Regions from separate parts of the Brevibacillus sp. BC25 genome, predicted to be linked through region 4. Evidence: riboswitches for the same ligand, from Rfam matches in the RefSeq annotation. Region 4 holds a riboswitch; each other region holds the start of a gene.
The links. Region 4 has a riboswitch for cyclic di-GMP ahead of PMI05_RS18705 (methyl-accepting chemotaxis protein). Riboswitches for the same ligand answer to the same signal wherever they lie in the genome.
Positions count from the first base shown of each region.

Region 1 (7,884 bases), on a different contig from region 4:
CCCGGAATCCCATTGGTGCGAACTTATCATCAATTCCGATAATCAGCTTGTTCGCGTCAGCGCCAGTCTTTGCGCTGGAACAGCCCACTACCAATGAAACAATCGCACTCAATAACAATGACATCCATGCTATTTTCTTCATCGTGATGATCCCCCTCGTTTTCTCTACTCTATATTTTACTCTGATAAAGTGGTAATACGTTAACAAGGTATCATGATAGCACATTAGCAAAGAATAGTCGATACTTTAGTAAACAAAAGCGCCTTAGAAATATACGCCAAATGAATGAGTAAAATGCCCGACTAGCAGATGCACGTCTTTTTCTTTTTTCCGACACTCCCTCGTTCCTCTATCTTTTTGATATACTCCGTAGCCAACGGAACCTTGCACGCTGTCTGTCCGACGTCCACATGCACTTTGCCAATTTCTGCGGCCACTTCCAACGCTTCCTGATGAAGTTCCGGTACATACGCTCCTACTGAAATAACGAATTGATTCATGGTGTACCGTACGCGATTCTGTTCCTGGTGAATCGTCTCCTTTACTCTCATGAGGAGCCGCTTGATTTCTTCTTTATCTAGCCGTTCATCGGGAGTAATCGACAAGTAGTTCGAATACGTATTCCACCCACATGTGGCTACCATCTCTTCTTTTGACTCGATCCATTCCCGCGCCAACTCCATAGCAAAATGGCTCTCAGCGGCTACACTCGCAACCGTATATTCGGCGGGCGCGTACCAAGACGCTTCCTTGACCCAAGCCTGCAGCCGCTCTTTTGTCATGCTCTTCGGGTCAACCGTCAATCCGGCCAAGTACATGGCGTCGTAGTTTCCCGTATCGTACAGCGCCTGGACGAGCTGCTGATCACGCTTTACCTCCTTGACCAGCTTTTTCATATCGCCGACTCGCACGCCAAACAAAGGCTCTTTCCCCCCATGCCGTAATAACGTTTTTTTCGTCTGCTCTGTCCCCAGCGCTTCGAGCTTCTGCATGACTTCTTCCAACGTCATCTTTCCACCCTCCTTTTTCTTCTATTAATAGGATAACCAGCAGCGCTACCTCCAACACGAAAAAGCCCTCCTCATTCAAAGGAGAGCTTTTTCGTATTGGAGCTTGACGTCTTTTTCCTATCCTTACGCCTGATTGCGTACTTTGATATACGAAACATTTCTCACATTGATGACAACATCATCATATTGAAGCATTCCGTCGCTTTGATTCGCGACCATTTGAATGATCTCTTCCGGTTCCGTCGATTCGATGCTAATCGTTTCACCGCCACCGGAAAAGTAAAATTGAATCACTTTTACTTCCTTCATAAAATCCCCTCCTATTCCTTCTAGTTATCGGATGGTTGGAAAATTTTTGTTATGGGTGATTTTTATGTATACTTTTGTTGCAGCTATTCCGTTTTGAATGTCTATCACTTCAGTGAAAAGGGGTTTGTTGAAAATGCCGGATTCGGTACACACGAGAAAAGGAGCAGTTAAAGCCTCACTCATCCCTGAAAATGTATTAGCACTCCTTCATGCTGGAGAATTAGAAAGCGTCAATTTGACTGAATGGCAGGCTGTTGATCATATTCATCTATTACGAAGCGTTCTGCCTCATGTTCAATTAGATGCGCATGTCGCTCGACTTGTTGATCAATTAGAAGAAACGGGATCTACTAGCGGAATGAAAGCTATCCGTCTGATTGGACTAGAACTACTTGCGATCTTATACAAATCGGGTGAACCCACAGCTACGTCTCCCGTTTTCCTATCGTTGGCTACCCACAAGTCAGACAGTGTACGTTGTTGGAGTGCCTATATCATTGGCTTGGACAACACCTTATCGCTCGAAGAAAAACTAAGGCAAATAAGAAAATTCGCGGCAGATCATCATTTTGGAGTGAGAGAGATCGCATGGATGGCGATTCGAGATTCTCTCGTGCATGATCTGAACCATTCCATTCAACTCCTGAGCAAATGGGTACTTGATACCGACGAAAATATTCGCCGCTTTGCGGTAGAAGCCACACGCCCACGAGGTGTCTGGTGTAAGCATATTGACGCATTGAAAAATGATCCTGCTCTCTGCCTACCTTTGCTCATGCCAGTGAAGTCAGATGCATCTAAATATGTTCAAGATTCTGTAGGGAATTGGTTGAACGATGCGAGTAAATCACAACCAGACTGGGTGATACAGCTTTGTGACGAGTGGCTAAGAATCTCTGATACAAAGGAAACGAAAAGAATTGTTACCAAAGCGAAAAGAACCATTCTGAAGACCCAAACCGAACAGAAATGATGAACCGAATCTCATATTTATCCCAATTTTATTTGTTGAATTCATTATCCAAGGAAAGTTTGCGCTTAATCGATCAATTAACCTCCTTAACCCCTTTCCCCAAAAATACGTGCATTCAAACACCAGAAACTTTTTCGGAGGGATTCTACTTCATCAAACAGGGGAAAGTACGTTTATATAAAGTAAATCGGGATGGTCGGCAGTTTACATTTGATATCCTCGGGGAAGGCAATGTGTTTGGAGAAGTGGATCTGCTCTCGTTAGGTACACGGGAGATGTATATAGAAACCATTGAAGACTGCCTCATTTGTAAAATGAGCAAAGCAAAATTTGAGAGCTACATAATCGAACATCCGCAACTGATGATGAAGATCATGAAGCTCATTAGCGATAGAATGGTTTCGATCAGCCAAGCAGCCGAAAATCTTGCCCTTCTCCCTTTACAAGATCGCATTATTTCCACGTTAGTAAGGCTTGCCGACCAATTTGGCAATCCTAACAGTTCTGCGTTTCAACAAATTGAGTTACCTCTTTCCCATCAAGAGCTCGCCCATTTTGTCGGGGCATCCAGGGAAGCTGTGACGGTAGCATTACGTGCTTTAGCAAGAGAAGAACTGATTCAAACAGGCTTTAAAACCATTTCCATTCATCGGGACAACATTTTAAAGAAGATGTAATCCAGTTTACATCTTTCCCTCCAAAAGAAAGATATCGTAAAGCTATAGCTTCTACTATTCTTTCGAAAAAGAGGGGAACGACATATGGATAAACCACATTTCCAGAGCCTGCGCGAAGAGCTAGATTATACAACCATTCAAATAGCAGACTTCCTCACTCGTGAAGTAACAGATTCATTTACAAGATCAATCGAGGAGCTAAGGACCTCTGGACACGCAAAGGGCTTGCCGATTGGTTCGTTTGCGCCTGATTTCACATTGAACGATCACACTGGCAAGACCATTACCTTGTCGGAAGAAATCGTAAAAGGTCCCATCGTCCTCACGTTTTTCCGTGGATCATGGTGCCCCTACTGCAATTTGGAGCTGCAAGCATACCAAAAACAGATCGATAAGATAACCTCTCTGGGTGCCCAATTGTTTGCCATTAGTCCACAATCTCCTGCACACTCTCTTACTATGCAAGAGAAAACCGGACTGAGCTTTCCCGTGTTATGCGATACCAACAACCAGATAGCAGAAAAATATAAACTCAGATTCAGACTGCCTGATTATTTACAGGATACCTACCGATCATTGGATATTGATCTCAAGCATTTTAATAGTGACGATTTTTGGACGCTCCCCATTCCTGCTACTTATATCCTCGACAACCAGGGCGTAATCCGGTTAGCATGCTTAGATCCAGATTACAAAAAGCGAATGGAGCCAACCGAAGTTTTAGACATTCTGCGTACCCTAACCTAACGCCTATATAACGAAGAACCAGTTGATACCATAACTGGTTTTTTGTACGTCTATGCTTTATGAACAATTAGTTTCTTTTCCCTACCAAAACTTGACAAAGTTATATCTTTTGGCTTATATTTTGCATGATTATCTCTAGCAAAATTCGACACGTTTTTACAAATTTTGCTAAAGAATGCAAAAGGCAAAGTCATCGAAAGGTGGCGACGCAAAACCACGGGTCTACAGTCTTTGACCATGATAGCCGGGTTGCCATCATCTTGAGACTATTTTTTCGATGTTGGTAGCTTCGGTTGTTCCATTTCGATGGAACGGCCTTTTTTTGTGTTTACATTTTTGAAAGGAGGATGAAAGCACTTTCATTTTCGTAACGGATGGAAAAACATAACTTTTGAGACGTCAAACATACACAACATGGTTCAATCAGAGAAAATGATGGAGTGGACGAGTTATGTACAAACAAGTAGAAACCGTACAAGAGTTAGCAAAATTTCATGAAATCAAAGAAACAGTATGGACAAGCATGGGCTTCGAGATGGAGTACGCGAAAGAAGGCTCGGCTCAGTTCCTCTTAATTGCCGAAGATGGTGAAGCAGGTGGAACATTTGAAATGACGCCCTTTTCCAAATCAAGTGCTTATATGAAATCACTTTTTCAGGATGTTGTTACAGAAGATATGAAAGTAATGGAGGTAGACAGTCTCGCTGTTTTGCCGAAATACCGCGGACAACTAGGGCAAAAGGGAATTTGCTTGATGATAGATTACGCTGAAAAGAATGGTTATACCCACGCAATTGGGGTAGCAGATCCGACTTTTTTTTCGTTCATTAACAAGAAGTATCAAGTAAAAGCGACTCAGACCAAAGATATCGTCTTTTACAAAGGGGCCGATGCCATTCCGACCCTCTTCCATCTAAAAGATGTCTATGACAATAAGCACGATCCGAAATATTCCTGGTACAATTCGTCGTCATCCAACCAAGTAAAAGTCGAGGTAGGTGGGTAACATGGATAACATCGATAACATTGATTTATTGAGAAGAAGAAACAATTGGGTCGTAATCGTATTCGCAAGTATTATTACGATTGTTCAGGTCTTAAACCTCTTTCTAGGCGTATCGTACACATTCGTTTTCACGATACTGGGTATTTTGTATGGCGTGCTGGCACCTTTTACTTACATCTCCAATCGCCCGAGTTTCCGTGAAAAAGCAGCGCCCTTCATGAAGTTTTTCAACCTCGCCGTAATCGGGATCTTCATGTTCATCGTAGTTGGACTGGACCCGCATATGATCAATATCATGACCATTATGTTCTTTGTAGCAGTCATGGGGATTTATCAAGACCGACTCATCAATATTTTGACGATTGTATCGACATTGGGTATTGTCTCTTACTACTTCCTGACACAGAGAGAAACGATTTTCCATTCGACTAACAATATTGATCTGATGTACTTCCTGCTTACCTTCTGCTTCGTCTCTGTCACGAGCATGATGCATGCTGTATTCAATAACAAGCTGCAAGAGGAAAGTGAGCAACAAAAGCAAGAAGCGATTGCCTCGAAGGAATCGTTGCAACGTGTTCTGGATCAGATCAATGAATCACTCACCTCTATGCAAGACTATCAAGAGAATTTGAACCAGGTGACGGACGGTGTGAATGTTCGGGCAGTCGAAACCGTCGCTTCCCTGCAAGACATTATGGAGTCCTTTACGGTCCAGACCAGCAATACGGACGAGCTGCGTCGGGAAATGAGCTCGACGAATCTGCAAGTTGAGGATATGACTCGCTCTGTTACAGAGATGCATGAGTACGTAGAATCGACCAAAGAAGCCACTAGCGAGAGCGGCAAACGCATTGGCAACATCGGCAATGACTTTGAACGATTCATCACGGACATCCAAGGTACGAACCAGCTGATTCAAGAGCTCAATAAAGAAACCGAATCAATTGGGAAAATCATTCAAACCATTTCCGAGATTTCTGCACAAACCAATCTGTTGGCACTCAATGCCACGATTGAAGCGTCTCGCGCAGGCGAACACGGCCGAGGATTTGCTGTCGTAGCAGATGAAGTACGCAAGCTGGCTGAATCCTCCAAGCTATCCTCAGAGTCGATCTCGAGCCTGCTCATGACCATTCGCGAAAAAATGAAGCTCGTATCGGATATGATTTCCGAGTCACAGACTTCTTTTGAGAAAAATAGCGAGGGCATCCTCGAAGTACAAGAAATGTTCACCAATGTAGACAACTACATGCAAAACTTTGCGGATAAAACGAAAAACCTGCAAGAGTTCATCATCCATGTGCACAGCATGATTCAGGAAGTCGGCGCAAAAGTAGAAGTCAACGCAGATATTACTGACAAGAACAAAGAGAGCCTGGAAGAAGTGCTTGTTCTCGTTTCTGAACAAAAAGACGAAGTCGTTAAGGTTTCTGGCGGCTTTGAGAAAATCGAACAACAGATGCGTGGTCTCCATATGTAGCATTCCTGCAACCGCCTTTCACGGGCGGTTGTTTTCTTTTCTCATTTTGTAACTAAGCCCCCGTATAATAGAAATATTCTGATAGTTTATTTTGGACATTGGAAGGAGGCACGTCATGATGGATGCACGTATCGAAACGAAAACCATTCAGACCGATCGCCAGCTTGTTTCCTACCTGACAGCAGGCGTACCCGAAGGAGAACCGCTGCTCCTCATTCACGGCAATGCATCAGCCAACTTGTTCTGGGACGATACGATTGCGGCTCTGTGTGACCAATACCGTGTGTATGCACCTGATATGCGTGGCTATGGAGCAAGTGAAGCATTGCCCATCGATGCGACACGCGGTTTGCGAGACTGGTCGGATGACCTTCATTCGTTTATTCGGGCATTGGACTTACCAACACCTGTCCATCTTGCCGGCTGGTCTTTGGGTGGAGGGATCGTAATGCAGTTTGCCATCGATCACCCGCAGGAAGTCCGTTCTTTGATTCTGGTCGCGCCGATGTCCCCTTACGGCTTTGGCGGAACCAAGGATATAGCGGGCACCCCGTGCTACAGCAGCTTCTCAGGCTCGGGTGGAGGAGCCGTCAACTCCGAGCTGGTCAAAAGGATAGCAGCCAAAGATATAAGTAATGACTCTCCCTCCAGTCCTCGCAATGTCATGAATCAGCTTTATTTCAAGCCCCCGTTCCAAGTTGACCGAGAGCAGGAAGACCGTTATGTGAGCGCAATACTCTCTACGAGAACAGGAGAGGGCTTTTACCCCGGTGCTTTTGAATATGTAAACGATTGGCCCGGTGTTGCTCCTGGGACGACGGGGATTACGAATGCGATTTCTCCCAAATACGTAAATTTGTCCGGTATTGTCCAGATTGAGCCCAAGTGTCCGATTTTATGGATTCGTGGTGCGGATGATGCCATTATCTCGGATCAGTCGCTTGCTGATTTCGGTACGCTGGGCAAGCTTGACTATGTCCCCGGATGGCCGGGGGAAGACGATTATCCCCCGCAGCCAATGGTCTCCCAAATACGTGACGTGCTCGAACAATATCAGCGCGCTGGTGGTTCCTATAAGGAGATTGTTATGGAAAATGTGGGGCATGCTCCACACATCGAGAAAACAGCCGAGTTTATAGAGCTCATTCGAAAAACCGTCAGGGCATGACCCTGACGGTTTTGGGCGAACATCCAATCAGCCTTACTCGTGAGAATGCCATTATATTACTTTTAGCCTCGATCGCTTTGGAAGAATTGGGGCTCAGTCATATCGTCAATGCGAAAGCAGAAAAGATTCAGTATGCACTCGGAACGATGCCAGGACTTACTCAGCCTGTATCTCTCAGTAATTTATTCCTACTGAATACGAGTGTTCAAAATATGCTACAGACAGTCATTCAAAGAGAGATACTGCTCTGCGATACACTAACGGTAATACAAGACTCCGAAGTTTCTACAGGGCCAACTACATTAACCGGCCCCCATATGTAAACAGGCTAATTCGGCGTTTCTTTCTCCGCTTTCGATACCTTCAAATTAAATTCTCTTTCCTGTTCCTCGATAATCGCTCGATCCTCTGCATTATCTCTCACTACTTTTTGCGTCAAAATCGATCCAACTGCTACCAGAAGCATACATGCGATATAATACCCCTTTTCGTGCAGCTGAAGACCTGTTG
Region 1 is NZ_AKIX01000095.1:9,475-17,358, forward strand. It holds gene PMI05_RS22575 (amino acid ABC transporter substrate-binding protein) at 1-142, opposite strand, end outside; gene PMI05_RS22580 (DNA alkylation repair protein) at 304-1,011, opposite strand; gene PMI05_RS22585 (hypothetical protein) at 1,135-1,320, opposite strand; gene PMI05_RS22590 (DNA alkylation repair protein) at 1,454-2,293, shown strand; gene PMI05_RS22595 (Crp/Fnr family transcriptional regulator) at 2,293-2,970, shown strand; gene PMI05_RS22600 (peroxiredoxin-like family protein) at 3,055-3,717, shown strand; cyclic di-GMP riboswitch class I at 3,891-3,974, shown strand; gene PMI05_RS22605 (GNAT family N-acetyltransferase) at 4,169-4,723, shown strand; gene PMI05_RS22610 (methyl-accepting chemotaxis protein) at 4,716-6,206, shown strand; gene PMI05_RS22615 (alpha/beta hydrolase) at 6,322-7,374, shown strand; gene PMI05_RS22620 (hypothetical protein) at 7,371-7,697, shown strand; gene PMI05_RS22625 (YiaA/YiaB family inner membrane protein) at 7,703-7,884, opposite strand, start outside.
Region 1: another riboswitch for cyclic di-GMP. It lies ahead of PMI05_RS22605 (GNAT family N-acetyltransferase); the one in region 4 lies ahead of PMI05_RS18705 (methyl-accepting chemotaxis protein).

Region 2 (7,884 bases), on a different contig from region 4:
AAGGTTTTGGAAGATCTGACTCCCTACTCGCAAGGGGATGAAAAGAAGTACATTCCAGGTCTCATGAAAAACTCTTATTGGAATGACAAACTGTACGCAGTACCATTTAACCGCTCCACTCCACTGCTGTACATCAACCGTGATATGTTAAAAGAAGCAGGACTTGATTCAAACGGTCCAAAAACATGGGATGAGCTCGTCAGCTTTTCTCAAAAGCTGAGCAAAAAAGAGGGAGACAAAATTACCCGGTACGGCTTCTCGACGCCAGTTGATATCTGGTTCTACGAAGCGCTTGTTTTCCAAGGCGGGGGCAACATCCTGAGCGAGAACGGCAAGGAACTGACGATCAACAACGAAGCAGGAAAAGCACCGCTTGAGCTCTGGTCCAAAATGGTGAAGGAAGGCATTATGAAAAACCCTCCAGGGGAGAACTACAATGCGTGGGATGTAGCGGAGCAAGACTTCCTGAATCAAAAAGTGGGCATGATTTTTACCTCGACAGGTTCCTTGACGGAATTGAAGAAAAATGCCAAATTTGACATGGGTGCAGCTTTCTTGCCAGCCAATAAAACGTTGGGTACGCCAACGGGCGGTGCGAATCTCGTGATGCTGGCGAAGTCGACCGATGCGGAGAAAAAAGCAGCGTGGGAGTTCATGAAGTGGATGACAGATACCGAGCAAACAGTTCCGTGGTCAATCGCTTCCGGTTATATGCCTGTCACGACAGAAGCAATTGATTCGGCTGAAATGAAGGCATTCTACGAAAAAGAGCCAAACTTCAAGGTCGCGGTAGATCAACTGCAATACGGCTATCCTCGTCCAATGGCTCCAGGCTACAAAGAATTGCAGGATGTGATTCAAAAAGAACTGCAGCGTGCGATGCTCGGCCAAGCGACTGTAGATGAAGCGATGCAGGCGGCGACGGAAAAAGGCAGCAAGCTTTTGAAAAAATAACAGAATCGAAGCGATAGAGGAGCTGGCGAAATGAACATTTGTATGGCACATCGCGGGTGGTCAGGCAAAGCCCCGGAGAATACAATGACAGCGATTCGACTGTCTTTGGCAGAGCCAGCTATCAAAGCAATGGAAATTGATGTTCAACTGACGCGTGACGGTGTTCCGGTGCTGATTCATGACTTTACGCTAGAACGCACGACCAATGGCCGCGGTCTGGTCATGGATCATACCTTGGCAGAGCTGCGTGAGCTGGATGCAGGGAGCTGGTTTGGCGACAAGTTTGCGGGCGAGCGAATCCCTACACTAGAGGAAGTCCTGGTCGCAGTAAAAGGTCGCTGCACGCTAAATATCGAGTTGAAAGCAACAAGTGACATGTACCCTGGTATCGCAGAAAAGGTGCTCGCGCTATTGGAAAAGCATGAGATGAAGCAAGCGGTGCATGTGACTTCATTTGACCATGATTTGATCCGTCACGTCCGCACGCTCGATCAAGAAGTAGAGACAGGCCTGATTGTATATGGCCGCCCAGTACTCATGCTGGAACAGATGGAGGCAGCAGGTGCTACGATTCTCTCCATGGGATATCCGTTCCTGACTCGTGAGCTAACCGTAGCCGCGATCGAAAAAGGCTTCAAAGTCATCGCGTGGACGCTGGATGATCCGAAGCATATCCGCGAAGTCATTTCGTGGCATCCTCAGGTTCAAATTTGCACGAACCATCCTGACCGGATGTGGGAGTTTGTATAAGCGCAAGCAGGAAAGAGCCGCTGGGCAACATGCCAGGCGGCTTTCCTTGTTTTTGTTGTTTGGACTATATCTTGAATTTGCTTACATGCGATTGCAGTTCTTCGGCTATTTTTGCCAGAGAAGTAGCTGATGAATTGACTTCTTCCATAGCTGCCAACTGTTCTTCTGTGGCGGCCGACACGCTTTGTGTTCCGTCAGCAGAATTCTCCGCTACTCCTTCAATGACACTGACCAATTCTACCACCTGTTTGGTGCCAAAAGACATTTGCTCAGAATAAGCCTTTACTTCTTGAATTTGGCTTGCCACCTGCGTGACAGCATCTTGGATCTGTTCGAAGGACTTGCCTGCATTGTTAACAACCGTAAGTCCAGTGGCGACCTCTTTGGTGCCCTGTTCCATCGAAAGGACAGCCTGGTTTGATTCAAGCTGAATCGTCGTAATCAACAGTTTGATTTGTTGTGCTGATTGCGCGGACTGCTCAGCCAATTTGCGCACTTCGTCTGCCACAACGGCGAATCCGCGCCCCTGTTCACCAGCTCTCGCCGCTTCAATAGCTGCGTTAAGCGCTAACAGATTTGTTTGTTCAGCTATGGCGGTGATGACTTGTACGATTTGTCCGATTTCCTGAGAGCTGTTTCCTAATCGTTTGACGATATCGGCAATGTTACCGACAGTGTTCTCGATCGATTGCATCTGGCTGATAACGACCTGAAGGGCCTGATTGCCTTCCACTGCAATTTGGGAAGCGCCCAAAGCGGATTCGGCAGCTTGCTGTGCATTCGTGGCAACCTGCTGAGCCCCTGTCGATACGCCTTGCATTGCGGTGACACTTTCTTCTACACTCTTCACTTGCTTTTCCGCACCATAAGCTACTTCCTGAATCGTTATTGCGATTTGCTCGGTAGCCTTGCTCGTATGGTCGGCGTTGACTGACAATTCCTCTGCTGAAGAAGCAAGATCTGAAGCTGTATCATTTACTTGTTGAATAATCGTTCGCAGGTTGAGCACCATTGTGTTTACTGATTGAGATAGCTGTCCAACCTCATCCTTGGTTCGAATTTGCAAGGGTTGTACAGTCAGTTCACCCTCGGAAATGCGGTTAGCCACAGAGGCAACTGCCGCAATAGGGCGTGAGATTTGCCGGGAAACAGCGTATGCGATTGCGATCACGACAGCAACAACAACGATGACAATGATCGTAACCATGGTGGTAACGGAGGAAACTGCAGACGTTATGGATTCGACAGGGATATGCAGATACAAACCAAAGTTGGTCTTTGGAATGGGGGAATAGGTGACAACGTAATCCTTGCCATTGTCCGAGTAGCTGTATGAGCCCTTTTCCGTTTTTCCTGATTTAAGGATTTCCGTTAATGGTTGCGGCAGAGCGGATTCCTCAAGCGGTTTTCCGATCAGATCCTGGGTAGGATGGTACTGAATCTGGTTCTTGTTATCAACGAGAATCGGATAACCATCGTTGCCTACTTTCAAATTCTTGAGAAATGTAGCTGTGAAGTCATCTACATTGACGAGCCCAGTCAAGACACCAAGCTTCTCATTGTTTTTCGCTTTGACAGGGGAAGCGACGATGATAGAGCGATTGCCGGTTGTCTTCGCAACAAGAACATCGGAGAAGCTGGGTTTGTCCTGCATGCCGTCTTTGAAGAATTGGCGCTCGCTAAGATTGATTCCAACGCTTTTGGGGAAAGTATCAGCCGTTACTTTTCCATCGCTTGCGATATACGTATTTCCGTCATACAGTTTCATTTCCTCGGTAAACTTGCGGATGAATTCATTTTTTGCCGCTGCATCATCGGATTGAATATCTGAGGTACGGGCTAAAATCTGAATTTCTGTCATACGCCGGTCCAGATATTGATCCATAGCTATGGCCGTACTGGAAGTAAGGTCAACATAGGATGATTTTTGTTTATCAATCAGAATGGATGAAAAGCTGTTCGTGATAAACACCGAAACGGCAGTAAGTGGAATGACGGCCACGACGAGAAACCAAAGGATCATTTTGTTCCTGAGTTTGTTGAACAAAAACATAGGATTGTTCCACTCCTAAACCGTGATTAAGATATTTCTTTCTTTGTGAAAAGCTGTCTACCACAAGGAAATATAATAAAGGTAGACTGCTGAGATTAACTCAGCAGTCTGACAAAATATCAATATCCCATTGCTGCGCCTTCACCGCGAGGGTCAGCACCGCCAAATTTTACATTAGTTTGTGGGTCAATCAGGATTGCGCCGGACTGTCCCATCGTATCGGTATAAGCTGCTTCCAGCTTTTCGACTGGATGTCCACGTTTAATTAACTCGTCCAGGACGTCTTGAGGGATGCGGCTTTCCACCTTGAGATTGTTGGAAGCAGATCCCCAGTTGCGTCCATGCAGCCATCTTGGCGCTTCGATTGCGTCTTGCACGCTGAAACCAAAGTCGATGATACGCGTGACGAGAGCGGCTTGCGTTTGCGGTTGTCCTTCTCCCCCTTGTGTTCCGTAGAGAAGATAAGGCTTGTCCCCTTTAAAGAGCATAGCTGGGTTAATTGTGTGGAAGGTGCGTTTTCCTGGTTCCAAGTGATTGATGTGTTTGGGATCCAAAGAGAAATAGCTTCCACGGTTTTGCAAAAGGATGCCCGTATCTTTCGCTACGATGCCGGAACCCCAGTCAAAATAGTGACTCTGAATGATGGACACTGCATTTCCATCTTTGTCGACGATCCCGAACCAGGTTGTATCGCCTTTTGGATCAAGCGGTTCTACGGATTTAGCTGCCTGCTTCATATCAATGCGCGCTGCTAAATCTTTCCCGTGCTGCTTGGACAACAGCTCATCCACAGGGATATCCACAAAGGCAGGGTCAGTCAGCCATTTGTCGCGGTCAGCAAAAGACTGTTTCGTGGCTTCCACAATCGTGTGATAGTAATCGGGTGTTCCTTCACCCATGCTCTTGAGGTCAAAATTGTTCAAAACATTAAGAATAGAGAGCGAAGCCATGCCTTGGGAGTTAGGCGGAACGTTGTACGCTTTATAACCGCGGTAGTCTACCGAAATTGGATCTGCCCAAGTGGAGGTGTGCTTCTCAAAATCTTTCAACGTGAGCAATCCGCCGTTGGCTTGCATGTCTGCTACGATTTTTTTAGCAACTTCTCCTTTATAAAAACCGTCAGCACCTTTTTTTGCTATGATTCGCAAAGTATTGGCAAGATCCTTTTGTTTGAGAATTTCGCCTGCTGCATAGGGATCGCCGTTTGGCTTCAGGAATGTTTTGCGGAAACCATCAAAACGTTGAAGATTCTTCAAGTCATTGTCAGTTGGATCTGTGGCGTATTTCGTCCAATATACTTGGTTGGGGGAGACTGGATATCCGTTCTGGGCGTATCCAATGGCAGGCTCAAGCAGTCTGTTCCATTGAAGCTTACTGTTGCCCATGCTTTTATGGGCGTAGTTATACGCCTCCCACCAGCCGGAGACGACACCAGGGACAGTGTTTGCCGATTCATAACCGCGGGACGGGATTTTTTCGTAGCCTTTGTTTTTGTAATAGTCGATGGTTGCCTTTTCGCCTGCGCGACCACTGCCGTTCAGCGCCTTCAGCTCTTTTGTTTTGGCATTGTAGATGAGCCAGAAGTTATCTCCACCAATGGTTGTGTAATGAGGATAGACGACAGCTAATGTGGAAGCGGCTGTAATAGCAGCATCTACTGCATTTCCACCGTCTTCCAATGTCTTCAGGGCCGCAGCCGTAGCCAGATAGTGAGGAGTTGTCACCATTGCGTTCGGTGACATCGATGTTGGACGGTTAGCAGCTTGTGCCCCAGAGAATGTTGATAGCCCGATGACAGCAGTCAGCGCGACGGTCGAGAGTTTCTTCCAGAATGACATTCCTATGAAACCTCCTTCATGATGAACAGAATAATGATTCATTAAACCGGCTATCCGCTGTTGCCTCACCTCCTTTAAAAACTAAAAGTACACAAACATACAAAAATAGACAAAAATAGACATTATGAGCGCGAAAAAAGACCAATGATATAGGATCATTGGTCTCGTCCTACATCAATACTTCGGTAGCTGGCAAGCGTGTCCGCTGTTGCGGAGGTAGCCCCTGTAGCTTTGCGTCGCCGGATTTCCCCGGGTATGCCGTTTCGATATCAATGGATGAAGTAGAAAATTGACACAGATACTGATTCGATCGTTGTGGGAAAATGTTCCTAAAACTCCGTTTGCCAATAATATAGACTATTTACCATTTGTGGTAAATAAGAAAAAATATTTTAATCCAGAAAAATAGTGAGAAATGTTATGGGGAAGGTTGTTTTTCGCAGACATTCACACACCTCCTGGGGCTGAACTGCTTATGATGATAAAAAGGCACATTCGCCAAGGAGTGAAACAAAGACCATGATGCATCCCGATACAGAATTGCGCTATATCAACGATGAGATCGGGTACGGTGTGTTTGCGACAAGGTTTATCCCAAAAGGAACGATTGTATGGGCACAGGATAATTTGGACCAGGTATTGGACCCTGTATTTGTGGAAAGACTTGACTCATTACGAAAACAGGACGTACAAAAATATTCGTTTAAGAACCAGTTCGGAAAGTACATTCTTTGTTGGGATAAGGCAAGGTACGTGAACCACAGCTTTCATGCGAATTGTGTGCCGACCATGTATGACCTGGAATTGGCTGCACGGGATGTATTGCCGGGTGAAGAGTTGACTGATGATTATGGGACGTTGAATCTGGATGAACCTTTTGATTGTTTGCCAGAGTCCGACACGGACCGCTCCCGCGTAATGCCCGATGACTTGCTTCGGTATTACCCGCAGTGGGATCGGATTGCTGCGGAAGCATTCCAACGTTTCAATCATGTTGAACAGCCTTTGCTGCATCTGATTTCCCCGAAGCATCTCGAAACGATTCGTGGGATCACGGAGCAGCGCTTAGCCATTGATTCTGTCATTCATCTGTATTGCAGGTCACAATGGCAAACGAGGCAGCAATGGAAGACGTGAGCGGGTCGGTCAACGACCCGATTTTGTTGAACTCTGGGTAGAGAATCAGTATTATGGAATGTAAAGGTGAAGTGAAAGGTTGATTTCATTGGAAAACAAGGTAGCGGCATCCAATTTTATCCGCAATATCATGATTGATGACTTGCAAGAGGGCAAAGTAAAGGAAATCATTACCCGCTTTCCCCCAGAACCGAACGGGTATCTTCATATTGGACATGCAAAAGCAATCTGCCTCAACTTTGAGTTGGCACGTGAATTTTCCGGCAAGGCCAACCTTCGATTTGACGATACCAATCCGGTAAAGGAAGACATCGAATACGTAGAGGCCATCAAAAGGGACGTTCAATGGCTGGGTTTCGAATGGGACGGGCTGTTTTTTGCATCTGATTACTTTGAAGAGATGTACAACCGTGCGGTGCTGTTGATTAAAAAAGGTTTGGCTTACGTAGATGATCTGTCTCCTGAAGACATGCGTAAAATGCGTGGAACATGGACAGAGCCAGGCACAGATAGTCCGTTCCGTAACCGATCTGTGGAGGAAAACCTGGACCTGTTTGCACGGATGCGCCAAGGGGAATTCAAGGACGGAGAAAAGGTGCTGCGTGCGAAAATCGATATGGCTTCTCAGAACTTCAACATGCGTGATCCGGTTCTGTATCGAATCTCCCATGCAACGCATCACAACACGGGCGACAAATGGTGCATCTATCCGATGTACGACTTCGCTCATCCGTTGGAGGATGCCATTGAGGGCGTGACACACTCCCTGTGCTCACTGGAATTCGAAGATCATCGTCCGTTGTATGACTGGGTTGTCCGCGAGTGCGAAATGGAGAAGGTACCACGCCAGTACGAATTTGCTCGCTTGAACCTGACCAACACCGTTATGAGTAAACGCAAGCTGAAACAGCTTGTCGATGAGAATGTAGTAGACGGCTGGGATGACCCGCGCATGCCAACCATCGCAGGCTTCCGTCGTCGCGGCTATACACCAGAAGCGATTCGTACATTCGCTCGTGAAGTAGGGGTAGCGCGCGCTAACAGCACGGTTGACGAGAAAATGCTGGAGTATTTCATCCGTGAGGACCTGAAGCTGAAGGCACCACGTACGATGGCTGTTTTGAATCCGTTGAAGGTCGTCATCACGAACTA
Region 2 is NZ_AKIX01000033.1:3,480-11,363, forward strand. It holds gene PMI05_RS09790 (ABC transporter substrate-binding protein) at 1-954, shown strand, start outside; gene PMI05_RS09795 (glycerophosphodiester phosphodiesterase family protein) at 985-1,704, shown strand; gene PMI05_RS09800 (methyl-accepting chemotaxis protein) at 1,769-3,757, opposite strand; gene ggt (gamma-glutamyltransferase) at 3,877-5,595, opposite strand; cyclic di-GMP riboswitch class I at 5,777-5,865, opposite strand; gene PMI05_RS09810 (SET domain-containing protein) at 6,115-6,732, shown strand; gene PMI05_RS09815 (glutamine--tRNA ligase/YqeY domain fusion protein) at 6,812-7,884, shown strand, end outside.
Region 2: another riboswitch for cyclic di-GMP. It lies ahead of ggt (gamma-glutamyltransferase); the one in region 4 lies ahead of PMI05_RS18705 (methyl-accepting chemotaxis protein).

Region 3 (7,884 bases), on a different contig from region 4:
GCGCAATCTCTTCCTACGATGTTCTGATCTCCTCTGCGAAGAACTTGAATATTCCCGCCAACCTGCGCAAAATGTCAGACAACCTGCTCTTGGCTGACGTTCAACTAGCACTCGACAAGGAGCAACTTTCTCATCACGCATACTATACGCTTGCAAAAGGCAAGGACGGAAAAGTGACCGCAACAGAAGGCAGCACAGAGACGAGAATCGGACGCAATGCCTTGGGATTGAAAAACACGTTGACGTTTTTGGTGGAAACACGCGGCATCGGCATTGGACGCGCCGATTTTGAGCGCCGTGTATATAGTCAGGCCATGACTCACGCTGCTGTCATCCAATCAACAGCAGCCAACGCCAAAGCAATCAAGTCCACTGTGACGCAGGCACGCGCAGAAATCATGGAAAAAGGCAAAAAGGCGAACGACAACGACAAACTCGTCATCCTGAGTGAGAATAAGCGAGTACCGGGTCAATCTCTCGAAGTGGTCGATCTAGCTACAGCAAAAAAAGTGTCTACCCCCATCGACTGGGTAAGCTCCACGGATGCCTATCCCGTACTCGAACGCGAGCGCCCCACTGCTTATCTCATGCCTCCTGGCTACCATGACGTTGCAGCCAAGCTGGAACTGCTCGGTGTTTCGGTAAGCAAGCTATCAAAAGAAACGACTATAGCGGTAGAAAGCTACACCATTTTGGAAAACAAGGTGAATACGATTTACGAGAATGGGCATTTCACCAACCAAGTGACTGCAAATGTAACAGAAACAACGAAAACCTTTCCTGCGGGTAGCTACGTGTTCAGCATGGCCCAGCCAAACGCCAACTTCATAGCATTGGCCATGGAACCGGAATCAGTAGACAGCTACGTCACGTTTAACTTCTTGCCCGTTGAAAAAGGCGATGAAGTACCGGTGTATCGCTATATGCTGGAGCAATCGCTACCTACCACACAAAAAAACTAAAGGAAAAATTCCCCTCTCTAAAGTTAGACTCCTGAGAGGGGAATTTTGTTACATGTATGGGCTTACTTTATTTCAAACACTTCTTGGGACAGCCCTGCCAGCTTTTGCGTATTGTCGCTCACTTCGACCATCGTCGCAGAAATTTCCTCCGTAGCAGCTGCCTGACTCTCCATGGTTTGATTGATCAATTCAATCGAATTTTGCAGCAAGGTTATCAAATCCCGGATGGAATCTGTGGTTTGCTTGATTTTGTCTGCATTGTCCCGTGAATCCGTCGCCATATTGCGAACCTCATTCGCAACGACAGCGAATCCACGCCCTGCATCTCCTACCCGCGCAGCCTCAATGCTCGCATTCAGTCCCAAAATGTTACTTTGATCAGCGATTTTTTTCACGGCGAGCGTAATTTGCTCGATCTCAGTCGTACTATGGCTCACATCGTTGGCTTGCTCTGAGACCGCCTTCATTTGCTCGTTCAAATTCCCGATCTGCACAGCCATCTCTTGTGTCGTAGCACTGACCTGTTCGACGACACTCGAGAGATTTGCGGCAATTTCATACAGCTCATTAGCTCGCTCCATACTCGAACCAATGCCGACACCGCCGATGACTTTTCCCGTGTGATCATGCAGGGGGATCGCCCGTGCGACGAGAGGAAAACCAAATAATTCTTTGGGGACTATCATCGCCTGCTTGGTGTTTTTACGAATCGCGTTGGTGATCACATCTCCTTCTTGTAGTGGATCACCTGGCTTGACTTGCAGCGCAAATGTTTGGGCAGGCACATTACGCAATAGCTTTTCCGTGTCGTAGACCCCAATGGTAATGTCATCGGTGAGTAAATCATTTAAATAGGGGGCAACCTTGATGAACGCCTCGAGCAGTTCTGCGTTTTTCCCCTTTTCGGAAGCTTCTGTTTCGTTCCATTCTACGTAACCGTTCATGACCCTCTTCACCTCTATATTTTGCTGGCATTAGTACGGAAATTGACGCTTTTTGTGCTGAACCGAAATCCATTTCAGCGTAGTAAACTCTTCTAGGCTCCATTGACCATTCAAGCGTCCCAATCCGGAATGCTTTTCACCGCCGAACGCCACAATTGGTTCGTCATTGATCGTTCCATCGTTGATATGAATCATGCCGGTCTCGATGCGCTTGGCCATCTGTGCACCTCTCTCCAGATCGCGGGTATGAATCGCCCCGGACAATCCAAATGGTGTCTCGTTCGCCATGCGAATTGCTTCTTCCTCGGAAGCAAACGACATAATGCAAACAGCCGGACCAAACAGCTCTTTGGATGCAATCGACATGTCTGTGGTCACTCCTGTCAATACGATCGGCTCGACCACGTTGCCTTTTACTTCCCCTTTCAGTGCAGGAACGGCCCCTTCGCGTATCGCCTCATCGATCGTTGCCATCAGGTTGGTGACTTGCCGTTGATTGATCAACGGACCGATTACTGTGTCAGGATCATTTGGGTCGCCAACCTTGAGTCCAGATACTTTTTCCACATACAGATCGAGGAATTTATCGTATACATCTTGGTGAACCAGAACCCGGTTAGCCGACATGCAAATCTGACCTTGGTGGGTAAAGCGGCTGAATACCGCTGCATTGACGGCATACTGTAGATCCGCATCCTCCAAAACAATCAGTGCACTATTGCCGCCCAGCTCCAAAATCGCCTTTTTGAAATGCTTCGCTGCCACTTGCGCGATATGGCTTCCTACTTGGCTAGAGCCTGTAAACGAAAGGATGCGCGGAATCGGATGGGAGACAAAACCATCGCCAATTTCAGCAATATCCGTCACAACAACGTTGATCAAGCCTTTGGGCAAACCTACTTCTTCAAAAATTTTCGCGATGAGAGTGCCACCCGTGATTGGCGTGTGCTCATGCGGTTTTAGGACGACACCGTTGCCCGCACCAAGAGCTGGAGCTACGGACTTCATCGACAGATAGAACGGGAAGTTGAACGGACTAATGACACCGACAACTCCTACGGGAATCCGATACAAGCGATTTTCTTTTCCGTCTACGGGAGAAGGCAGAATTTTTCCTTCCATGCGTACCGGGAACGTAGCCGCCTCGCGAATAATATCCTTCACAAGCCCGATCTCAAAAAATGCCTTCAGTCGGGTTCCACCCAATTCACGAATGATGATCTGAATGATTTCTTCTTCATTCTCTTCGATATAGTGAACAGCACGCTCCAACATTCGGGATTTGGTATAAGCATTCACTTCATCCCACTCTTTTTTCGCGTCGGCTGCCGCCTTGTAAGCCGCGTCGATATCCTCCAAATTTGCCATTTTGAATTCTGCGATGACTTCCCCGTTGTAAGGGTTGATATCTTGCAATGTCTTCGCGCCAAGTCCGTCGCGCCACTCCCCATTGATGTACTGCTTGTCCAGTGTTTGAAGGATTGACATGCTTTAACCTCTCCCTTTTGTAAAGTAAATAGGCCCCCTTCGCATGAAAGGAGCCGTAAAACTAAAACAGCAAAATACACTGCTAGTCGGCAACCCGGCTGCCATCGTAGCGTGTACATTAGGCCCGTGGCTTTGCGTCCCCAATTTTCAGTGGGTTTGCCCATTCATAGCGAATGCTGATAAGATTTTGTCGAAAAAAGGAAAGATATGGAGAATCCTACTTTGATTATAGTACTCCATTTCGAATAGTCAAACGAAAACATGTAAATATTTCGTGAAAGGAAGTGAATAAATACCAAAAAGTCCGCATCGCTTGGATACGGACTCCTGATTCTTCCTGCTCATACTCACAATAACGATTTGACATCCTTTACACTCATCGCGAGCTTTTGCTCTACTGCGTTGGCGTCCCTCACGTGCTTGGCCAAGCCTTCATTCAGTTCTTCCAGCAAGCCCTTCGCATCACTTACCTGCTGGGACACATCGTCAGCAAATCGCTTTTGGTGCGCGATGATTTCCATCACACCTGACACTTCGACGTTCAGTGCCTGGAAAGCGTTCACGATCTGATCTGTCTTCTGTGCAGCATCCTTGCTGATGGAAAGCCCGCCTTTGATCGCACTGCTGCTTTTTTCACTGTTGGACAATGCTTCTTTTGTTTCTTCCTGAATCTTGCCAATCAGTTCTGCAATGGTCTTGGTCGAATTCGCTGTCATCTCGGCCAGCTTCCGTACCTCATCCGCTACGACAGCAAAGCCTCTGCCTTGTTCACCCGCACGTGCCGCTTCTATCGCTGCATTCAGGGCGAGAAGGTTGGTCTGATTCGCAATGTCACTGATCACCTTAACGATACTCGTAATTTCCGAAGAGCGCTCTTCCAAGCGGCTCATGGACTTGGACGTATGAACCGATTCTTTGTCCAGCAGGCTCATGACTTCCACAACGTCCGTCATTGCTTTCTTACCTTCATCTGCACGCGCTACCGATTGTTTACAGATGTCCGTCAAGCGCTCTCCTCGATCCGACAGTTGGCTCGCAGATTCATCATCCCGCTCGTTAATGACCTGGATATTATCTACGACACGCTTCATCCTCGTCACCAATCGCACCGTTTGCTCGGATTCGGCGTTCATCGCTTGGTTCGAAGTGAGAATCGCACCCATCTGTTCGTAAATACCGCGAAGCTCATGTTTCCAAGCGTCTTGGTGGCCTGCCATTGTGGTTGTGGGAGTTGCCACTGTCGTCGCTGCTGTCTCTTTTTCTGCTAGGCCTTTGTCTTTTTTCCAAAACATCCGCTTCTCTCTCCTTTGTACCCATCAATTGTCACCTCGGCGGCTATATACGCGGGACTCGATTATTCCCGGATGTTGTTTCGCCAAGCTCAGCAAGTTTTCCAAGAAATAATAGTGACCCTCCAAGAGCTCCACGTCTTTACGCTCAAAATGCTTCGCCTGCAAATACTGCTGCATTTCCAAAGCATAGCGCTCCAGTTTATCGTGAAAATCGTTGGCACGAAGCATTTGCTCCACTTCTGGATATTCTGTTTTCAGGCGACTGATCTCGCTGTATACACGCCCACCCTCCAGAATCATCTGGTAGGCCGTACGCTCAAGCGTAGCTGTCGTAGCTGCCTCCTGCTCCTCACGCTCCTCGCGCAAAGCTGCCAAGTACGTGATAAAATGGTAGACAGTTAAAAACAATGGTCCTAAAAATAGAATGATCCCTGCTTTGTACACATGCTGATTGGACAAATTGCTGATGAGCAGGAACAAGTGAAACAAGATCGCACCCAACCATACATAGATGATGATTTGGTGATTGATCTTCCCTGCCTTTTGGTGGCGAGAAAAGGCAAAGGTAAGTCCGAGCAGATAAAAGGCAAGTAACGTAAAGCTGGCAGAAAACAAAGCCATCTCCATATCGATCAGCCAATCTGCGTCGGCGGGTATTTCGATAAAGAATTCAAAAGCGAGCACCAGCAGTGAGAACAGCAACCCCATGATCCAAAACCGGCTTACTTCCGAGTCATTCCTCCGCCGGGAGCGGTAGCGTTTTGCACGGGATCCTTCCATAATGCTCTCACCTCATTCTCTATGATTCGCCATGATTCTATCTTTTCCTTTCACATGGGGCCAAAATCTGACATCGGAGGCTGTTATGACAAAAAATTTACCAACATCATTTACCGAGCGCATGCAAACCTTGCTCGGACACGATTATGAGGCATTCGTTTCCTCGTATGATCAGCTCGTGACACACGGCTTGCGGGTCAATCCGTTGAAGGTGGATCGTGACGATTTTTTAAATATCTCGCCGTTTGCTCTGGAAGCAGTCCCTTGGTGCGAAAACGGTTTTCGCTACAAAGAGCCAGATCGGCCCGGCAAGCATCCTTTTCACTCCGCTGGCATGTACTACTTGCAGGAGCCAAGTGCGATGTCCGCTGCCGAAGCACTCGGTGCACAACCTGGTGAGCGAATTCTCGACCTGTGTGCAGCGCCAGGGGGCAAATCGACGCAGCTTGCAGCGTTTTTGCATGGACAAGGAATGCTCGTGGCAAACGAAATCCATCCTGTTCGGGCAAAAGCCTTGTCAGAAAACCTGGAGCGCTGCGGCGTGACCAATGCCGTCGTGACCAACGAAACGCCCGAACGCTTACAGGAGCGATTCCCTCAGTTTTTTGACCGAATTTTAGTAGACGCTCCTTGCTCTGGCGAAGGAATGTTTCGCAAGCTACCCGAAGCAATCGAAGACTGGAGCCCAGCAAAAGTAACGGAGTGCCATGTCATGCAAGGCGATATTCTCGAGGCGGCCGCTGCTATGCTGAAGCCAGGCGGGACGTTGGTCTACTCCACCTGTACATTCGCTCCGTTAGAAAATGAGCAGTCCCTGGTTAACTTCCTGGGAAGTCACCCGGAATTTGAGATCGTCCCGCTGCCACATGCAGATTGCTTTTCTGCTGGTCAACCAGAATGGGCGTCGCCACAAAATGAGCAGCTCACCCAGACAGCCAGATTGTGGCCGCATCGTCTACAGGGAGAAGGTCATTACCTCGCCAAGCTGCAAAAGAGTGAGTCCGCAGAAGTTCATGAACCTTCCGGGAAACGGAAAGAAAAGCGTGCGGCAAAATCTGCTCCGGCAGGTCGAAAAGAAGCCCTAGCAGCTTGGCGTACGTTCGCGGACGAAGCACTCCCGACGCTCTCCCAACCATTCGATGATGAATCAGCTTTTCTTTTGTTTGGCGAGCAGCTCTACTACTCACCTGCTCCTGAGCTCAATTGGGACAAGCTAAAGGTCGCGCGCGTCGGTCTGCACCTAGGAACTGTAAAAAAGAACAGATTTGAACCTGCACACGCCTTGGCACTCTCCCTCTCCCCTGCGGAGGCAGCCCGTGTCGCTTCATATGGCGCAGAAGATCCTGAAATGTTGCGGTACTTAAAAGGAGAAGCGCTCACGCATGACGGTGAAAGCGGCTGGACGCTGGTTACGGTAAATGGATTCTCCATCGGTTGGGGCAAGCAATCTGAGGGGCAACTCAAAAATCATTATCCAAAGGGTCTACGCTGGTTGTAGATTTGCATCAAAAATAAAAAAAGCTCACAAAGCTACACGAAATGCATTCGTGACTGCTTGTGAGCTTTTCTCTTTTTCTTATGATCGCCCTCTGTGGGACGGATTGTCTACTACGGTCAAAGAGCCATTTCTAATATAACGCAATATTTTTGAAACAGATATTCCTGTTGCGTTGGCAATTTGCATCGCATTCGAATTCGGATAAGTTCTCACGTAATTGCGAATCATCTGGTAGTCTTGTATTTCGTTTTCTCCGCAAACCTGGCAACTGTACTCTCCCCGGCCCATCGGACTGCCGCATTTCAAGCACGTATCCGTCGTCATCACTGGTTCTCCTCACACCCTGTACTATTGTACTTTTACAAGAAAGGGTTCTATCTTCCTATCTATTACCCAAATCACATGGGAGGAAAACACTATTTTCTATCGCAAATCCTGTATGCTATTAAAATTCGATGCAATCATTCCGAACTCCTTTAAAAAGGCCAGTATGGCGGCATCAAACCGCTTTTTGCGAAAAGGACAATCGCAAACCCAATCAGAAAAATACCACTGAGCCCATGAAAAACGTTGAGCCATCCCGGGCGAAAAAATCGCGCCAAATACGCGGCCAACAAAGCTACCAGCCCCAGGAACAATAAAGTCGATAACAGACAGCCTGTCGCAAACAAGAACAACTCTGTTGAATGAACAAAAGTGCCAGATGCCAATAGTGAGCCAAATACTCCCGCCCAAAATAGAACGGTCAGAGGATTCGCAAGTGTCAGAAGCACGCCGTGCCAAAAGCTGCTTCGACCCGATGGTGCATGCTGGACTGGTGCTTGTTCATGATCTCCTCTGCCTTTTATGGCACGCAAGGTTTGAATCCCAAACCAAGTCAAAATCAGGGCTCCCATAATCAAAACCATCTGTTTGACCCA
Region 3 is NZ_AKIX01000050.1:25,633-33,516, reverse strand. It holds gene PMI05_RS14685 (M14 family metallocarboxypeptidase) at 1-962, shown strand, start outside; gene PMI05_RS14680 (methyl-accepting chemotaxis protein) at 1,025-1,906, opposite strand; gene PMI05_RS14675 (aldehyde dehydrogenase family protein) at 1,937-3,394, opposite strand; cyclic di-GMP riboswitch class I at 3,480-3,565, opposite strand; gene PMI05_RS14670 (methyl-accepting chemotaxis protein) at 3,742-4,686, opposite strand; gene PMI05_RS14665 (hypothetical protein) at 4,711-5,466, opposite strand; gene PMI05_RS14660 (RsmB/NOP family class I SAM-dependent RNA methyltransferase) at 5,552-6,964, shown strand; gene PMI05_RS14655 (hypothetical protein) at 7,043-7,288, opposite strand; gene PMI05_RS14650 (LysE family translocator) at 7,441-7,884, opposite strand, start outside.
Region 3: another riboswitch for cyclic di-GMP. It lies ahead of PMI05_RS14675 (aldehyde dehydrogenase family protein); the one in region 4 lies ahead of PMI05_RS18705 (methyl-accepting chemotaxis protein).

Region 4 (7,884 bases):
AAAACCTAAACTAACTCATGCAGTCATTGGCATTGATGTAGGGATAAAACACCTTGCTATATGCTCAAATGGAATGGTGTTCAAGAACATCAATTATTTCCAGGCAGTTAAGAAAGCGGAGAGGCGATTACGCAGGTTGCAACGTAACGTTTCTCGTAAATACAAGATGAGTAAGGAGGGAAACCGTTTCGTCAAAACGAGCAACATTGTAAAAGTCGAGAATTCTATTCGTTTGCTTAATCGGAGACTAACGAATATCCGTAACAACCACCTCCATCAAGCTACAAATGCTATCGTGAAAACCAAGCCTGGCATAGTAGTGATGGAGACATTGAATATCAAAGGCATGATGAAGAATCGTCATTTGTCTAAAGCCATCTCGCAACAGAAACTTTACGAGTTCAAAAGACAAATACAGTACAAGTGTGAGAAATACGGCATTCGCTTTATGGAAGCTGACAAGTGGTATCCTTCATCAAAAACTTGTTCTGAATGTGGTCAGATAAATCGAGACTTGAGACTATCAGACAGAATATTCAAATGTCAATGTGGGCTAAAGATAGATAGAGACCTGAATGCTGCTATCAATCTGGCAAAACTAGCAAGCTAACACCAAACAAGTTACTGTTAGTATGTAGGATTCGTTGCATCCGAATTTACGCCTGTGGAGTGTCATATCCAATGTAAGTAGCTTCGGCAAAAGCAGGCACGAAGAAGCAGGAAGCAAACAAGCTTTATAGACTTTTATAAGGTTTTGGCAACGGCAAAAATGAAGTCTATTGTTGAAATTGCCAAGAGTGCAGGTATCGAAGAACAGCATTTGGAGCTATACGGAAAGTATAAAGCCAAACTATCAGATGAGCTATGGGAGCAAGTGAAGGAGCGCCCTGATGGCAAACTGATTCTTGTTACAGCGATGAATCCTAACCCGGCGGGAGCAGGCAAGACGCTCACGACGATTGGTCTGTCACAAGCATTAAATTTTCTCGGGAAGAAAACAATTGCAGCGCTTCGCGAGCCGTCCTTGGGTCCTTGCATGGGGATCAAAGGAGGAGCAACCGGAAGTGGCCAAGCACAAATTCTCCCGGCTGATGAAATTAACCTGCATTTTACAGGGGACATTCATGCGATTACAGCTGCACATAACTTGTTGGCAGCGATGATCGACAATCATATTTTCCATGGCAATCCGCGTGGGCTCAATCCAAAGAAAATCGTCTGGAAACGGGCAATGGACATGAACGACCGCGCACTGCGTAACATCGTTGTTGGTCTGGGTGACGGCAATGGAATGACGCGTGAAGATGGCTTCATGATTACGACCGCGTCGGAAATCATGGCGATTTTATGTTTGAGTGAGAATCTAGCAGACTTGCGCGAGCGGTTGAACCATATCATTATTGGCTACGATTTCGATGATCAGCCAGTACGGGCAGAAGAAATCAACGCGGTCGATGCGATGTGCGTTCTCTTGAAGGAAGCGATCAAGCCCAATCTCGTACAGACAATCGAGGGAACTCCGGTCATCATTCACGGCGGACCTTTTGCCAATATCGCGCATGGGTGCAGTAGCGTGATCGGAACCAAGATGGCCTTGAAGCTGGCGGATTACGTCGTAACAGAGGCGGGCTTTGGTGCGGATCTGGGAGCGGAGAAGTTCTTTGACATCAAGTGTAGAAAAGCAGGTCTGACTCCATCGGCTGCTGTCGTGGTCATTACGGTTCGTTCGTTGAAATACAACGGCGGGGTAAAAGTACCTGACCTCGCAGTGGAGAACTTGTCTGCTCTGGAAAAAGGCTTCGAAAACGTCAAGCGCCATTTGGAAAACCTGCAGAAGTTCGGTGTGCCAGCAGTGGTGGCTATCAATCATTTTGCGACGGATACCCAGGCAGAGGTCGATGCCGTAGTTGCGCTGTGCCAAGCGGCCGGAGCCGAAGCGGCTCTGTCCAAAGTGTGGGCAGAAGGAGGAGCAGGCGGTGTCGAGCTGGCTGAAAAAGTGACTCGTGCAGCAGAGCGACCTTCGTCCTTCCGATTCTTGTATGAGGAAGACCTTAGCATTAAAGACAAGATTGAGACAGTCGTGAAAGAAGTATATCGTGGATCAGGGGTTGTCTTTTCGCCGCTTGCATTGAAAACGATGCAAAAGGTAGAAGAAATGGGCATGTCCCATCTGCCTGTGTGCATGGCGAAAACACCGTACTCCTTTACGGATCGCGCTGATCTGTTGGGGGCACCTGTTGACTTCACAATCCAAGTGAGTGAAGTGCGCATATCAGCAGGAGCTGGTTTTATCGTCGCACTGACCGGAAGCTTGGTTACGATGCCAGGCCTCCCGAAAAAGCCGGCTGCGGAATCGTTATATGTAGACGAGGATGGGCAAGTGATCGGATTAAGCTAATCAAAAAAGTTTGACAAAAAGCTGACAACTGTAAAAGGTTGTCAGCTTTTTTTCCATTTCGAGGTTTATTGGCGGAAAGTTATGGGAAATGAAAGGTGAGATTGAAAAAATGTGGACCTTAATTGAAAAAACAACAAGGAATGACAAAGGCAAACCTGCTGAAAGGCAGGGACGCAAAGCCACGGGTCTAAGGACGGAAGTCAAATGACTTTCGCAGCTAGGACAGCCGGGTTGCCATACCGTAGTCATGATGGACTGTCGGTGGGCAGTCTTTTTTTTGTTGAAAAAAGAGAAGGGAGAAGTGATTCGGTATGAGAAATAGTTTGAAGAATAAGCTAATTATCGTTTTGTGCCTGCTGTTGGTTATTAGTTTGGGTACGGTTTGCGGTGCAAGCTATTGGAGTGCTTCCAATCTTTTAGCAGACAGTCTGGACAAAGAAGCTGAGTTGTCAGCTAGCAATCTCTCGATTCGTATCGATGGTTTCTTTCAAGAGAAAATTGAGATTGTAAGTACGATCGGAGGGTTGATGTCGGCTGATCAAAATGTCGAATTCGACCTGAAACTCATTCAAGAAGCCCAAAAGAAAAACCCCGAGTTTGAGACGTTCTTCTTTTCGCATGACTTAAGTGGTAAGAAAGTGATCAATTTCATGGGAGAAGTGACCGACATTTCGGATCGTCCGCATATTAAGGAAGCTAGTAAAGGGGAAGGGAAGGTTGTTGTCTCCGAGCCAGTCATTTCGAAGCGGACAGGGAATAACATCGTGACCCTTGTCGTTCCATTGATGAAGGACAATCGTCAATACGGTTATATCGGTTCTACTATTCCTATCAATGAAATCCAAAAAAAGGTGTCCGAAGAGAAATTTGGCGAATTTGGCTACGCCTTTTTAGTAAGCAAAACAGGAACATTTATTTATCATCCGAATAGCGAGTACATTCTGAAGGAATCGATTCTCGACATGGGTATTCTTGAGCTTCAGACTGCTTTTGAAGATATCAAGCAAGGGAATCATGGAATCGCCCAATATATATACGAGAATACAGAGCGATTTGCTTCCTATTCTCCTACCAGTTTGAACTGGGGCGTATACATCACTGCACCCGTAGCGGAGCTGCATGCGCCTGTCGATCAACTGTCAGTCCGATTGATGGTTATTTCCCTCATCGTATTGGCAATTGGGGTTGTCCTCGTTTATTTCTTGGCTGTACGCATGGTGAAACCAATTGAGCGTCTGAACCACGCAGTAAATGTAGTGGCGCAGGGGAACCTGAAAGAGACCGTAACAGTTGATGGAAAAGACGAGATTGCCGTTCTGTCACGTGACTTTAACCAGACCGTATCGCACTTGAAAAATTTGATCGAAGACGTATCTCTATCGTCTGATCAAGTACAGCGGTTTAGTCAGGAAGTATCCGAAGGCATTAAACAAGCGACGGAAAACATCAACCAAATCGGTTCGTCTATTGCACAGATTTCTGAGGGAGCAGAGGCGCAGGCCACTAGCTCGCAGGATGTCGCGTTGTCTATGAATGACATGGCAGCAGGAATCGTGAAAATCGCGGAGACGTCTGCACATGTTTCAGAAGCTGCCCAGATAGCAACAGAGCAGGCAGAACAAGGAACTGCTGTGGTAGAGCAGGCAGTTCGCCAGATGGGAAGCATTGGCGAGGGAACATCGAAGGCGACAGTAGCCATCGAGCAGCTCAACAATCGTTCCAAAGAAATCGAAGGCATTCTCGATACGATCAGTCAGTTGACCTCGCAAATCAATTTGCTTGCCTTGAACGCTTCGATTGAGGCAGCACGTGCCGGCGAGCATGGACGTGGGTTTGCTGTAGTTGCCGGAGAGGTGAAAAAACTGGCGAACCAATCCGAAGAATCCGCATCCAAAATTGCGATGCTGATCGGGGAAATCCAGCAGGATACTCATCATGCGGTAGAGGTCATGACCGCGGGCAACCAAAACGCACAGCAAGGTATTCAACTGGTCGAAGAGGTTCGCGAAATCTTCGGGCATATTTTGGAATCTTCTCGTAACGTTGCCGCGCACATTTTGGAAGTATCCGCAGCATCTGAACAAATGTCAGCAGGCTCCCAACAGGTGAGTGCTTCTGTAGATGAAATGCATAGCATTGCGAAACATGCTTCACTCGACGCACAAACGGTGGCAAAGGCAACCGAAGAGCAGCTTCAAGCCATCCAGGAAATTGGCCAGTCTGTCGAGAGTTTGAACGCAGTGGCAGAAGAATTACAGCAAGGAATCGGCAGGTTTACTGTGTAGGAGGCAGCTCAACAGGTTGTAAGTCCTCTTTCTTTGAAAGGGGGGATGCCATTAAGGATGATGGAGTTTATTTCTGATAACTAAATTCATTACCGTTTAACAGGAGGAGAAACCAGATGAAAAAATTTACAAAAACAATCTTGGCGAGCACACTCGCTGCAACAATGCTCATGACATCAGGAACAGGTGCTTTTGCCGCAACAGCGGTTAAGCCTGTCACAACCGTAGCTGCTGAAACTGCTAAAAAACCGCAAGCGAAGAAGTTTGAATCCCGTTTGGATGAAATCATCGCGAGAGGCTACATCCTCGTAGGTACTCCAGGGGACTACAAACCATTTACATATTTGAATCCGAAAACAAACCAATTCGAAGGTTACGATATCGATGCGATGAAAGAATTCGCAAAAAGCCTGGGAGTAGAGGCGCGTTTTGTCCAAACCTCTTGGCCGACACTGATGGACGATCTCTTGGCAAATAAATTCGATATTGCTGTCGGAGGCGTTACGCGCAACACAGACCGTCAGAAAAAAGCACACATGAGCGATCCTTATATTATGTTCGGTAAAGCTCCGCTGATTCGTGCAGTTGACAAAGACAAGTACAAGAGTGTAGCAGACATTAACAAGCCAGAGGTGCGCATTGGTGTGAATCCAGGTGGCACCAACGAAAAATTCGTTCGTGAACATCTGACAAAAGCAACTGTAACAGTTGAACAAAACAACCTCGACATTCCTGGTCTGGTAGCAAGCGGTAAGTACGATGTGATGATCACAGATACGCTGGAAGCAATTGTGTATTCCAAAGCAGATTCCCGCCTGTATCCAGCTCTGACCGACAATCCGTTCACGAAGAGTGAAAAAGGCTACATGATCCATCGCGGAGACACCATCTTCGCTAACTACCTGGATCTGTGGATGGACGAGATGAAACTTCAAGGAATGTTTGATGAGCTTTACAACAAATGGGTAAAATAATCCGATAACAGACAAGCAGCCTGATTCTGGGCTGCTTTATTATTTTTTAAAAACGGTAGCATCACAAAATCAGGCAATTTGGGTATATATGCAGTTTGCTTTTTCAGTCATTGCATGGTACGATTACAGCTATGTTCTTTAGGGTGCTACGTACAATCGGGGATAAAAGGGCATGTTCCGGATCGTAAGGAATAGTGCCCTTTTTTTTGAGAATTTTATAGATGAAGGTATTGATAAAGGAGACTGACATTCATTGGCGACTTTTAATGATTTTGGCTTACATCACTCCATTGTTAGAGCGTTGAGCAACATGGGCTTCGAAGAGGCTACAGCGATTCAGGATCAAACGGTTCCTGTAGCACTGCAAGGTCGTGACCTGATCGGTCAGGCACAAACAGGTACTGGTAAAACGGCTGCATTTGGTATTCCACTGATTGAACGCTTGGATGAAACAAGCGGAAATATTCAAGGGGTTGTTTTGACTCCAACACGTGAGCTGGCTGTTCAGGTTGCAGAAGAGATTAATAAAATTGCCCAATTTAAAAACATCTCTGCCCTGCCAATCTATGGTGGTCAAGACATCACGCGTCAAATCAAAGCGTTGAAAAAACGTCCACAAATCATCGTAGCAACACCTGGTCGTTTCATGGACCACATGAGAAGAAAAACCATTCGTCTGGATGCCATTGAGGTTGTTATTTTGGATGAAGCGGATGAAATGCTGAACATGGGTTTCATCGACGACATCAAGGAAATCTTGAAAGAGGTTCCAGACAATCGTCAAACGCTGTTGTTCTCTGCTACGATGCCGAGAGCGATCCAGGAAATTGCGCAACAGTTCATGAACGAACCAACCATTATTCAAGTGAAAGCAAAAGAAGTAACCGTGCCAAACATTGCACAGGAATACATGGAAGTAGCTGAAAAGCAAAAGTTCGATGTACTGTGCCGTTTGCTGGATATTCACTCCCCTGAGCTGGCTATCATTTTCGGTAGAACCAAGCGCAGAGTTGATGAGCTGTCCGAAGCCCTGACCAAGCGCGGTTATGGTGCAGAAGGTATCCACGGTGACTTGAACCAAGCGAAACGCGACAGCGTGCTCCGCAAGTTCAAGGAAGGTACGATCGAAGTGCTGGTAGCGACTGACGTGGCTGCACGTGGCTTGGACATCAGCGGTGTAACGCATGTATTTAACTTTGATATTCCACAAGACGCCGAGAGCTACGTTCACCGTATCGGTAGAACGGGACGTGCTGGTAAAACAGGTCTGGCAATCACGTTTGTGACTTCCCGTGAAATCGACCATCTGCGTCTGATTGAGCGTACAACGAACCGTCGCATGGAGCGCCGTGCGGTTCCTTCGATGGCTGAGGCTTTGGAAGGTCAACAAAAGATGACGGTAGACAAAATTCTCGAAGCATCTGGAAGAGACGATCTGTCTCCTTATAAAACGCTGGCAGAGCAATTGCTGGAGGATGTCGATTCCGTAACACTCGTATCCGCAGCACTCAAGCTGTTGACCAAAGAACCAGATATGACTCCTGTTCGCCTGACAGAAGAGGCTCCTCTTCGTGTAGGTAAGAAAAAGCTACCTCCGAAAGGAAAAGGTGGCTTCGGTTCCGGTTCCGGTTTTGGTGGAAAGCGTCCATCTCGCCCACGCAATGGCGACTCTCGTCCGCGCAGTGGTGACTCTCGTCCACGCAGTGGTGACTCTCGTCCGCGCAGTGGTGACTCTCGTCCACGCAGTGGTGACTCTCGTCCACGCAGCGGTGACTCCCGTCCACGCAGTGGCGAATCTCGTTCACCACGCAGCTAAGAATCGAGCGGTATTGTAAGCAAAGACTGGTGTGCACTTGTGCGCATCGGTCTTTTTTCATGTTGACCTGCCTGCGAATATTTAGGGTGATCTGTGACAAACTAGGAGTGTTTTGGCACGGATTTTTCGCGCAGGGAGAGAGTGCACGCATGAGGAAAACAGCCATTGGAAAGTGGGCTGGTATTTGGCTCGCCGTATTGGGTGGGGGGATGTCGGTTCATGCAACTGGACATTCCCTTGATCAAGCGAAGGAGATTTCTGCGATTATCGAGCCAACAGACATTACTAAAGAGGACGCCATACGAATCGCCTTGCAGCAGGTAAAAGGGCGGGTTGTCCATGTTGAATTGGAAAAAGACGAAGGTGTTCTCGCGTATGAAATTATTATTCTCACCGAGCAAAATCAGGTGT
Region 4 is NZ_AKIX01000067.1:15,512-23,395, reverse strand. It holds gene PMI05_RS18715 (RNA-guided endonuclease TnpB family protein) at 1-610, shown strand, start outside; gene PMI05_RS18710 (formate--tetrahydrofolate ligase) at 755-2,398, shown strand; cyclic di-GMP riboswitch class I at 2,537-2,637, shown strand; gene PMI05_RS18705 (methyl-accepting chemotaxis protein) at 2,710-4,683, shown strand; gene PMI05_RS18700 (transporter substrate-binding domain-containing protein) at 4,800-5,657, shown strand; gene PMI05_RS18695 (DEAD/DEAH box helicase) at 5,911-7,473, shown strand; gene PMI05_RS18690 (PepSY domain-containing protein) at 7,623-7,884, shown strand, end outside.